DNA from 3 places in the Neorhizobium tomejilense genome. Region 1 is predicted to be linked to each of the others. Evidence: predicted binding sites of a transcription regulator. Region 1 holds the regulator's gene; each other region holds the start of a gene.
What was found. Region 1 encodes PhoB, which activates phosphate uptake and scavenging genes when phosphate is short. Its sites were predicted from a motif close to TGTCATNNANCTGTCAT; they were not measured.
Positions count from the first base shown of each region.

Region 2: the regulator PhoB is predicted to act here: its motif matches at 1,626-1,642, upstream of ACSQ3G_RS13810 (glycerophosphodiester phosphodiesterase).
Region 3: the regulator PhoB is predicted to act here: its motif matches at 1,565-1,581, upstream of ACSQ3G_RS13015 (DUF1045 domain-containing protein).

Region 1 is NZ_CAXUSO020000001.1:1,182,772-1,186,041, reverse strand. It holds gene ACSQ3G_RS06175 (helix-turn-helix domain-containing protein) at 1-84, shown strand, start outside; gene ACSQ3G_RS06170 (winged helix-turn-helix domain-containing protein) at 192-878, opposite strand; gene phoB (phosphate regulon transcriptional regulator PhoB) at 893-1,576, opposite strand; gene phoU (phosphate signaling complex protein PhoU) at 1,598-2,311, opposite strand; gene pstB (phosphate ABC transporter ATP-binding protein PstB) at 2,357-3,172, opposite strand; gene pstA (phosphate ABC transporter permease PstA) at 3,186-3,270, opposite strand, start outside.
Region 2 is NZ_CAXUSO020000001.1:2,700,504-2,703,773, reverse strand. It holds gene ACSQ3G_RS13820 (amidase) at 1-232, opposite strand, end outside; gene ACSQ3G_RS13815 (hypothetical protein) at 397-699, shown strand; gene ACSQ3G_RS13810 (glycerophosphodiester phosphodiesterase) at 706-1,560, opposite strand; gene ACSQ3G_RS13805 (DUF983 domain-containing protein) at 1,766-2,179, shown strand; gene ACSQ3G_RS13800 (hypothetical protein) at 2,267-2,515, shown strand; gene ACSQ3G_RS13795 (SDR family oxidoreductase) at 2,637-3,270, shown strand, end outside.
Region 3 is NZ_CAXUSO020000001.1:2,550,599-2,553,868, reverse strand. It holds gene mnmC2 (tRNA (5-methylaminomethyl-2-thiouridine)(34)-methyltransferase MnmC2) at 1-354, opposite strand, end outside; gene ACSQ3G_RS13020 (NAD(P)/FAD-dependent oxidoreductase) at 353-1,543, shown strand; gene ACSQ3G_RS13015 (DUF1045 domain-containing protein) at 1,667-2,374, shown strand; gene ACSQ3G_RS13010 (AraC family transcriptional regulator) at 2,442-3,270, shown strand, end outside.

The DNA.
Region 1 (3,270 bases):
GACCAACCGGCAAAGGCATATCTGAAGGTGATTGCGGTCGACCCGCAAGGTACGGCGGAGGCGTTGATAAAAGGCGCTGCATAGTTTCAATAGACGCCGAATGCTGCTTCGCCAGCCTCCATGGCAATGGTCCGCCGGGTCGCAATGAGACGGTCAGGATAAAGGTTGGACTCAAGTCCAACGAGAAGGCGTCAGAAATCGCCCAATGCGTATCCGGCGCCGCGCACGGTCCGGATCACGTTGTCGGACTTGCCAAGGCTGATGACTTTGCGAAGCCGGCCTATATGGACGTCGATCGCGCGCTCATCGACGGTCGTGTCGTCGCCCCATAGGGATGCCTTGAGCTCCGAGCGGGAATAGACCTTGCCCGGTGTCCGCATCAGGAATTCAAGGAGCTTGAACTCCTTCGGCCCGAGCTTGACCTCGCGTTTCTGCCGGTGAACTCGATGGGCTTCCCGGTCGAGCGTGAGATCGCCGACCTTGAGCATGTGGTCCAGGAGGGCGGGATTGACGCGCCTCAGCAGGTTCTTCACACGGACGACGAGCTCGACCGGGGAAAATGGCTTCATCAGGCAATCGTCGGCACCTGCCGCCAGCGCGATAATGTGAAGGCCTTCGCCACCCGACGGCACGAGGAGGATGATCGGAAGGCGCGACAGGACAGGGTCGAGACGCACCTCGCGGCAGACCTCGAGACCTCGCACGCCCGGAAGATCCGAACTCATGACCAGGATATCCGGCGGAACGGCTTTCAGGCGATCTGAGATCTCGGCTCCACTTGCCAGCATCGATACGACGAAGCTGTCGGCCACGAGGGCTTTCTGCAATATCAGACGGAACGACTCGTCGTCGTCGACCAACAGGACCCGCGCGCTCATCTCGTGGCCACCAACTATGTTTCCATGGAGTATCCGGCACCGCGGACGGTGCGGATGACATCCTGCATGTTGGAGAAGTTGAGTGCCTTGCGAAGTCTTCCCACATGGACGTCGACGGTACGCTCGTCGACATAGATGTCGTGGCCCCAGACGCCGTCCAGAAGCTGCGAGCGGGAAAAGACCCGCCCTGGCGCTGCCATCAGGAATTCGAGCAGGCGGAATTCGGTCGGGCCAAGGCGCACTTCGCGGCTCTTGCGGTGAACGCGATGGGTTTCCCGATCGAGCTCGATATCGCCGCAGCGGAGAACGCTGGAGAGCACCTCGGGCCGGGCCCGGCGCAGCATGGCCTTGACGCGGGCCATCAGTTCCGGCGTCGAGAAGGGTTTTACCACATAGTCGTCGGCGCCGGTGGCGAGGCCGCGGACACGTTCGCTCTCCTCGCCGCGGGCCGTCAGCATGATGATCGGCAGGCGCTCGGTTTCCGGGCGCATGCGCAGCCGGCGGCAGAGTTCGATGCCGGAAACGCCGGGCAGCATCCAGTCCAGGATCAGAAGGTCCGGTACTCGCTCCTGAAGCCGAATTTCGGCTTCGTCGCCCCGCAAAACGGTATCGACCTCATAACCCTCGGCTTCCAGATTGTAACGAAGAAGCACGCTCAGCGCTTCTTCGTCTTCTACGACAGCGATTTTCGGCAGCATTCTTGGCCTGCTCCGTCAGTTCTATTCAGTGATCGCGCCGAGCGTGTTCGACGAGTCGTCCTTCGGACGATCGCCTTCCGGCTGGGCGCCCGTCGTCATGTAGTAGATGGTCTCGGCGATATTGGTGGCGTGGTCGCCGATACGCTCGATGTTCTTGGCGCAGAACAGAAGATGCGTGCAGGTGGTGATGTTGCGCGGATCCTCCATCATGTAGGTGAGGAGCTCGCGGAACAGCGAGGTGTACATCGCGTCGATTTCCTCGTCGCGGCTACGGATCGCCTCGGCCTTTTCCGCCGAACGCGTCGCATAGACGTCGAGGACGTCCTTGAGCTGCACGAGGGCGAGATCGGAGAGATGTTCGAGGCCGCGGGCGAGCTTGCGCGGAACGCCGGTGCCCTGAACCGCGATAACGCGCTTGGCGGTGTTCTTGCCAAGGTCGCCGACGCGCTCGAGATCGGAGGCGATGCGCAGCGAACCGACGATCTCGCGAAGGTCGGCCGCAACCGGCTGGCGGCGGGCGATCGTGATGATCGCCTTGTCGCCGATCTCGCGCTCGGCGTGATCGAGGATCACGTCGTCGGAGATGACCTTCTGCGCGAGTGCGGCGTCGGAATTGACCAGCGCCCGCACGGCGTCCGAGCACATCTGCTCGGCGAGGCCGCCCATTTCGGAGATGCGGCGGCTCAGGTATTTCAGTTCGTCGTCATAAGCCGACAGGATATGGGTCGATGCCATCTTCTAGTCCTCAAAATTGATTTTCAGGCGGCACAATCGGCTGGATCAGCCGAAGCGGCCCATGATGTAATCCTGGGTGCGCTGATCGTCGGGATTGGTGAACATCTTGTCGGTGTCGTTCTCCTCGACGAGCTGGCCGAGATGGAACATGGCGGTGCGCTGCGACACGCGGGCAGCCTGCTGCATCGAGTGCGTCACGATCACGATCGTGTAGTTGGCACGCAGTTCATGGATGAGTTCTTCGACTTTGGCGGTGGCGATCGGGTCGAGAGCCGAGCAGGGTTCGTCCATGAGGATGACTTCCGGCGACACGGCGATCGCACGGGCGATGCACAGACGCTGCTGCTGGCCGCCGGAGAGGCCGGTGCCGGATTCGTGCAGGCGATCCTTGACTTCGCCCCAGAGGCCGGCGCGCTGCAGGCTCGCCTCGACGATCTGGTCCATGTCGGCCTTGTTCTTGGAAAGGCCGTGGATGCGCGGACCGTAGGAAATGTTCTCGTAGATGGTCTTCGGGAACGGGTTCGGCTTCTGGAACACCATGCCGACGCGGGCGCGAAGTTCCACGACGTCGATGTTATTGTCGTAGATATCGTCCGTGTCGAGGGTGATCTTGCCGGTGACGCGGCAATTCTCGATCGTGTCGTTCATGCGGTTGAGGCAGCGCAGGAAGGTGGACTTGCCGCAGCCGGAAGGACCGATGAGAGCCGTCACAGTGTTTTCGCGGACGTTGAGGTTCACGTCGAAAAGCGCACGCTTTTCGCCGTAGTAAACCGAAACGTCCTTGCCGATCATCTTGTGGGAAGCATCGCTCATCTTTTGGTCCAGCGCCTTTTCTACTGCCGATTCTGACATCATATTCATTGTCATACTCCTTCTACCAGCGCCGCTCGAAGCGACGCCGCAAGAGAATTGCGCCAACATTCATTAGGATGAGGAACAGGAGCAGGATGATGATTGCT
Region 2 (3,270 bases), 1.5 Mb from region 1:
CGATCGGGATGCCGTCGAGCAGGCCGAACGAGCGGCCCTCCTTCATGCGCTTCGAGGAGCTTTGCGCTTCCGCCATGGCGCGCTCCTCGAGAAGCGAGATGAACACGGCCTTGTCGGGGTAGGCCTTGAGACCTGAGAGGACCGATTCCGTGACTTCGACGGGGTCGACCTTGCCCATCTGGATGAGCGCGGAAAGCTCGGCGATCGACATCGCTCCAAAGGATTTCGTCACGGCAGTCATTCTCCTCATTCCGTTACTGGCGGGCGACAGATGTATCGGATATTTTGGCAATGGGTAGAGGATTTATCGGCTTGGCTCATGGCATGGAACTTCCCGCATATCCGCGAAGTTCAGTGAGTCCACCGCGTCAGCGGGACATCGGGAAGGATCAGCCCATGAGAAACATCATCGCCACCGCCGGTCTTGTGATCGCGCTTGCCGGCTGCAGCACGGACGGCGGCGGAACCACCGGAGCAATCGACATCGGTCCGGGCATCCGGCCGATCCCCGGCAGCATCACCTATGGCGGCCAGCCGCGCACCAAGCTCACCAAGGCGCCGATCGGCAGCGTCGTGCCGCACGAGTTCCGCAACGAACTCGGCCAGCGGGTCGAGGAAAATTACATCATCCAGCCGGACCGCAGTCTCAAGCTGGTCAACCGGCGGGTGTTTCGCGATCCGTTCGGGCTGGACGATTGATGAATCTCAAGCGGATATGGCCGCCCAGGCACGTTCGGTAGCCACCGGTTCGTCGGTGGTGATCTGATCCGGCTTCAGCGCCATCAGGGCGGAGAAGCTGCGGGCTTCGGTCTCGTCGAAACCGGCGTCCGGGTTCTTGAGGTTGAAGGTCCAGGCATCGACGAGCGTGCCGGCATCGTGGCAGAGGCCGATCAGGTCGAGCCCATCCTTGGCGGCCTGCAGCACCAGCTGCCAGGCGAGATAGATGGTGTCCGGCTCGGTCGGGCCGGCGATATCGGCGCGAAGATCCGCCTCGATGGCCTTGAGGCCCTGGTGGCGATAGATCTCCATAAGCTTGCCGGTCGGGTCGATGCCGCGCTTGAGGCCGGGCAGTCTCTTTTTCACGGCGACGACGAGATCGAGATCGGCGCCGCTGACAATGATCGAGGAGCCGGCATTACCGAAATGATCGGCGAGATGATCCATACCGCGTCGGCCGATCGCCTCAAACCCGTCCTTCATGTCGAACTGCAGCAGGGCGTCCGGATGCGCCGTTTGAAGCTTCGTCGCGAGATCCTCGCTGAGGATCGGCGGATGGCCGCCCTGCAGAAGCGTCAGGCCGCGGATGGTTTCGGGCAAAGCCTCACGGATGAGGCCGTGGCCGGTGGTTTCACCTTCGAGTTCCTCGTCGTGCAGCACGACAAAACCGCCATCGGCGCGGACGCGCAGATCGAGTTCGCTCGATGCCCCCAGGCGAAAACCCTCTGCCATGACGCCGGCGGAAAACAGCGGGTCCTTGAAGCTGCGGCGCAGGCGATGCCACTTCAGCCGGGTGAAACGACCCTGATGGGCGATGCCGAGGCCTGAAAATTCTGAAGCCATGAAATACCGTCTAAGGTGAAGGGCAGCGATTCGATCGACGCCAGACTATTGTTTTGAAGCTGCCTGCCATAGATCGATGACAGAAGTTTCGTGCCGAACCTCAAAAGCCGAGATTGCGCCCGGCAGGGAACGGCTTGTTATAGAGGTCTGCCGGATAAATATCCGGAAAACACATTTTGTCTCCTGTCACGAAAGGCAGATTTCCATGTCCCATGACGCGAATTGGGCGCCGCTTCCTCCCTATAGCACCGGCCCGCGCGGCCGTTGCCCGCGTTGCGGCCAGGGACATCTGTTCAACGGGTTCCTGTCGATGCGGCCGGCCTGCGAGGTCTGCGGCCTCGATTATTCCTTCGCCGATCCCGGAGACGGTCCCGCCTTTTTTGTTATGTGCTTCGGCTGCATTCCGAGCATCGCGCTTGCGGTCTGGATCGAGACCAGTTTCCAGCCGCCGTTCTGGGTGCATCTGCTGATCTCGCTGCCTTTCCTGCTCCTCACCTGCCTTGCGCCGATGCGGCCGTTGAAGGGCTGGCTGGTCGCGAGCCAGTATTTTTACAAGGCAGGCCCCGGCAAGGTCGACAAAAGCCCGTCACCGCCAAATGACTCACAGAACGGCGGCTGACTTGGCGATAGGATAAGACCGGGCAGGATGATGAGGAACAATCTTCTCCCCAAACCATTCGGCAGGTGACAGTTCAAGGAGCCTGCAATGTCCGATGCCGATGAAATCGAAATGGAAACGCGCCGACGATCGCTCGCGGTCGAGGGGGCGATGCTCATGCTGATCGACGGTCTGGCCGCCCGGGGCACCATCTCTGCGGACGAGGCGGAGGACATGTTGCGGATACTGTCGAAGAGCTCGGATTCCTCTGCGGCACGGGCCGCAAGCTCGCTCCGGATCGTCAATCAGCTGAAGCGCCTGCGGCGCGGCGACGGAGCAATCACCCCGGGGGCGTGACCGGAAAGCGTGTTGCGTCGCGATTTCTTCTTTTTCTGATTGTGCATTTTGATTGGGAACATCTCCAGACGAGGCCAGTTGGGGCGATCAGTTCGCGACCTCGACAACAAGGAAGATTTTGATGGCCCAGTATCCCACTCCGCCGTTTCCCGAACAGCAGCAGCCGATGCCGGGCTTTACCGGGCGCATGGATCCGGTGCCCGATCACGGCGAGCTTTCCTACCGCGGTTCCGGCCGGCTGGCCGGCAAGAAGGCGGTGATCACAGGCGGCGACAGCGGCATCGGCCGGGCGGTGGCGATCGCCTATGCGCGCGAGGGCGCCGATCTGTTGATTTCCTATCTGGATGAAGACGAGGATGCCGAGGATACCAAACGCCTGGTAGAGGAGGCCGGCCGCAAGGCGGTGCTGGTGCCGGGCGACATCAAGACCGCGGCGCATTGCCGGGCAATCATCGACAAGGCGGTCCAGGAGTTCGGCGGGATCGATATCCTCGTCAACAACGCCGCTCATCAGGCGACGTTTTCCGACATCGGCGACATCAGCGACGAAGAATGGGAACTGACCTTCCAGGTCAACATCCATGCGATGTTCTATCTCACCAAGGCGGCAGTTCCCCACATGAAGCCGGGTAGCGCCATCATCAACACGGCGTCGATCAATTCCGACAGTCCGAGCCCGACGCTGCTTGCCTATGCGACCACCAAGGGCGCGATCCAGAATTTCACGGCAGGTCTCGCACAGCTGCTGGCCGAAA
Region 3 (3,270 bases), 1.4 Mb from region 1:
GAGCGCCCGGTCGATCTCGTCGCGCTGCATCGGGTAAAGCTCGAACGAGGTGAAATGAAGCTTCGCGCCTGCGGGGCGGACAAGCTTCCACTGCCGCCAGGTCTCGCAGAAGTTCAGCCCGGTACCGAAGCCCAGTTCTCCGATCCGGAAAGTCCGGTGCCTTTCCCAGCGCTCCGGCAGGCCCCAGCGCTCCGGCAGGCCATTGCCGGCCAGAAACGTGTGGCCGCATTCCAGCCGACCGTCGGTGCGGCAATAAAAGTGATCGCCAAACTTTTGCGAATAGGGCATATCGCCGTCATGCCAGTCCAGGGGCTGGCTTTCGGTCACACGAATTTCAGGATCACGGTCGCTCATGGGACATGCGGATAATCCTGCCGGCTCCGGCGGTCAATCTCATGTCCTGCCGCCATCCGCCGATCTCGTCATCCTTGGCGGCGGCATCATGGGCCTCTGGGCGGCGGTCAAGGCGGAGCGGCTCGGTATCAATACCCTACTTGTCGATGCTGGCCCGCTGGGGCAGGGGGCGAGCGGCGGGCTGCTCGGCGCCCTGATGCCGCACATGCCGGACAAGTGGAACGACAAGAAACAGTTCCAGTTCGACGCGCTTCTGTCGCTGGAAGACGAGATCAGCGAGCTCGAAGCCGAGACCGGCGTCGTCTGCGGCTACCGCCGCTCCGGCCGACTGATCCCGCTGCCGAAGCCGCATTTACGGAAGATCGCGCTCGGGCACTCGGCCGATGCGGACGCCTGCTGGCGGCGCGGCGACCGTCGTTTCCATTGGCATGTGCTCGACCGTCCCCCGCAAAAAGGGTGGCCGGATGCCTCATTCGCGGCTGCCGGACTGGTGCATGACACGTTTGCCGCCCGGGTTTCGCCGCGTGGCCTCGTCTCGGCGCTCGTCGCTTATCTGCGGACGGCGGGCAACGTTCGGATCGTCGAAGGCCTGGAGGCGGAGGCGATCGACGCCGCAGGGAATAGGATTATATTCCGTAGTAGCGAAACCGTCGCCTTCGGCCACTGTATCGTCTCGGCAGGCCATGGATCTTTTTCGCTACTCCATGGCATTTCAGCGCCGCTGAAGCGCCCGATCGGCCAGGCGGTCAAGGGGCAGGCAGCGCTCCTCAAGGCCGATATCGACCCCGCCTTGCCGGTGATCTTCCTGAACGGCCTTTATGTGGTCGCCCATGAGGGCGGTCACGTCGCGGTCGGCAGCACCAGCGAGGATGTATTCGGCGACCCGTCCTCGACCGATTCCCAGCTGGACGAGCTGATCGCGCGCGCCCGGGCGCTGGTGCCGGCCTTGGCCCAGGCCCCGGTCGTTGAACGCTGGGCGGGATTGCGGCCGAAGGCGATCGACCGCGATCCAATGGTCGGCGCGCATCCCGATCACGCCCGAGTGATCGCGCTCACAGGTGGCTTCAAGGTGAGCTTCGGTATCGCGCACAGGTTGGCCGATGCTGCCCTCAACGCCCTGAACGGCCGGGAAATGCGGCTTCCGGCGTCGTTCACGCTCGCCAATCACCTTGCCGTCGCTTCGCGTTAAACGCGAACTTTCGCTCCTTCGCGTCGTTATTCTGTCACGCAAATCACTTAACCCCCACGGCAGGGATTGTTGAGCAATGCGTAAAACACGGGGTTGCTGAAAAGGACGTTCAGAAGGTGACGCATGCGCTATGCCATTCATTTCACGCCTCCGGCGCATGATCCGCTGACGCTTGCCGCGGCTCAGTGGCTCGGTCGCAATGCCTTTTCGGGCGAGGCGATGGAGCCGCCGGCCATCCGCGGCATCGGCATCCACGACATTGCCTTCAATACCGCGCTGCCGCGTCGCTACGGTTTCCATGCGACGCTGAAGGCGCCGTTCCGGCTGGCGCCCGACGTCACCGAACCGATGCTGCTGCGCCACCTGATGCGTTTTGCCGGTACCCACAGCCCGTTCGAACTGCCGAAGCTCGAAGTCGTCCGGCTCGGCAATTTCTTCGGCCTTGCGCCGGTCGTCCCGTGCGATACCGCCCGGTTCCTGGCCGCTTCCGTCGTCCAGGAGTTTGACAATTTCCGCACGCCGCTGTCGGAAGCCGAGCTGGAGCGCAGCGATTCAGGCGATCTCTCGGCGCCGCAATTCGCCAACCTGTATCGCTGGGGCCATCCTTACGTGATGGACGAGTTTCGTTTCCACATGACGCTGACCGGCCCGCTGTCGCCGGTCGAGATGCCGCGTTTCGAAGCTGCGCTGCGCGATTATTTCGAGCCCTATCTGAAAAAGCCGGTCGAGATCGCCAACCTGGCGCTGTTCATCGAGGAGGAGCCGGGCGCGCCTTTCCTAGTGCATTCGCTGCACCCGATGGGACGAGTGGCGGCGCGCAAGATCGCCTGAGATTTTGGGTGCCGGCGGCGCACTTTTGTTCAAGAGCAACCGCGCTGTCATCTGCTATATTCTCCCCATGGAGAATATCTCGCAGGAACAGGCCACCGACCACATGCCGCTGATGCCGGCAGAGGTGACCCGTTTCTGGCGCGACGATCGCTTTGGCGGCATGGAATGCCTGCGCGCGACGTTTCTCACCCACGAATTTGCGCCGCATGCGCATGATACGTTCAGCATCGGTGCGATCGAGCAGGGCATGCAGGTCTGCACCATCAAGGGCAGCCGCGAAAGCGCCGGGCCGGGCGGGCTCTACCTGATCAATCCGGGCGAGACACATGACGGTGCGCCGCGGGGCGGCGGTTATCGCTACCGGATGATCTATCCGGATGTCGCACTGCTGCGCGAGATACTCGAAGACGTCACCGGCAAACCCTTCCGGGGCACGCCCGCCTTCGGCATCCAGCTCCTCCACGACCAGGCGCTCGCCGACGCTTTCCACGAGGCGCACCGGACGCTGGAGGAGGGCTCCGGCGCGCTCGAAGCCAGCCAGGCGATGTTCCTGGTGCTCGACGCAATGTTCCGTCGCCACGGCAGCTCGATCATCGTGCCGGCCGATTCGACCGAGCGCACCGCCGTGCGCCAGGCCCGCGACTACCTCACCGAGCATTTTGCGTCCGACGTCGGGCTGGAGGAACTCGCGACCGTCGCAGGTCTTAGCCGCGCCCACCTCATCCGCGCGTTCCGCAAGGAATTCCACATCACCCCGCATTCCTTCCTTACCGATATCCGCATCCGTGCGGCCCGCAAGCGGTTGAGGGAAGGCGGCCAGCCGGCCGAGATCGCGCTCGAATGCGGTTTTGCCGACCAGGCCCATTTCACCCGCCACTTCAAGGCTCGCACCGGAC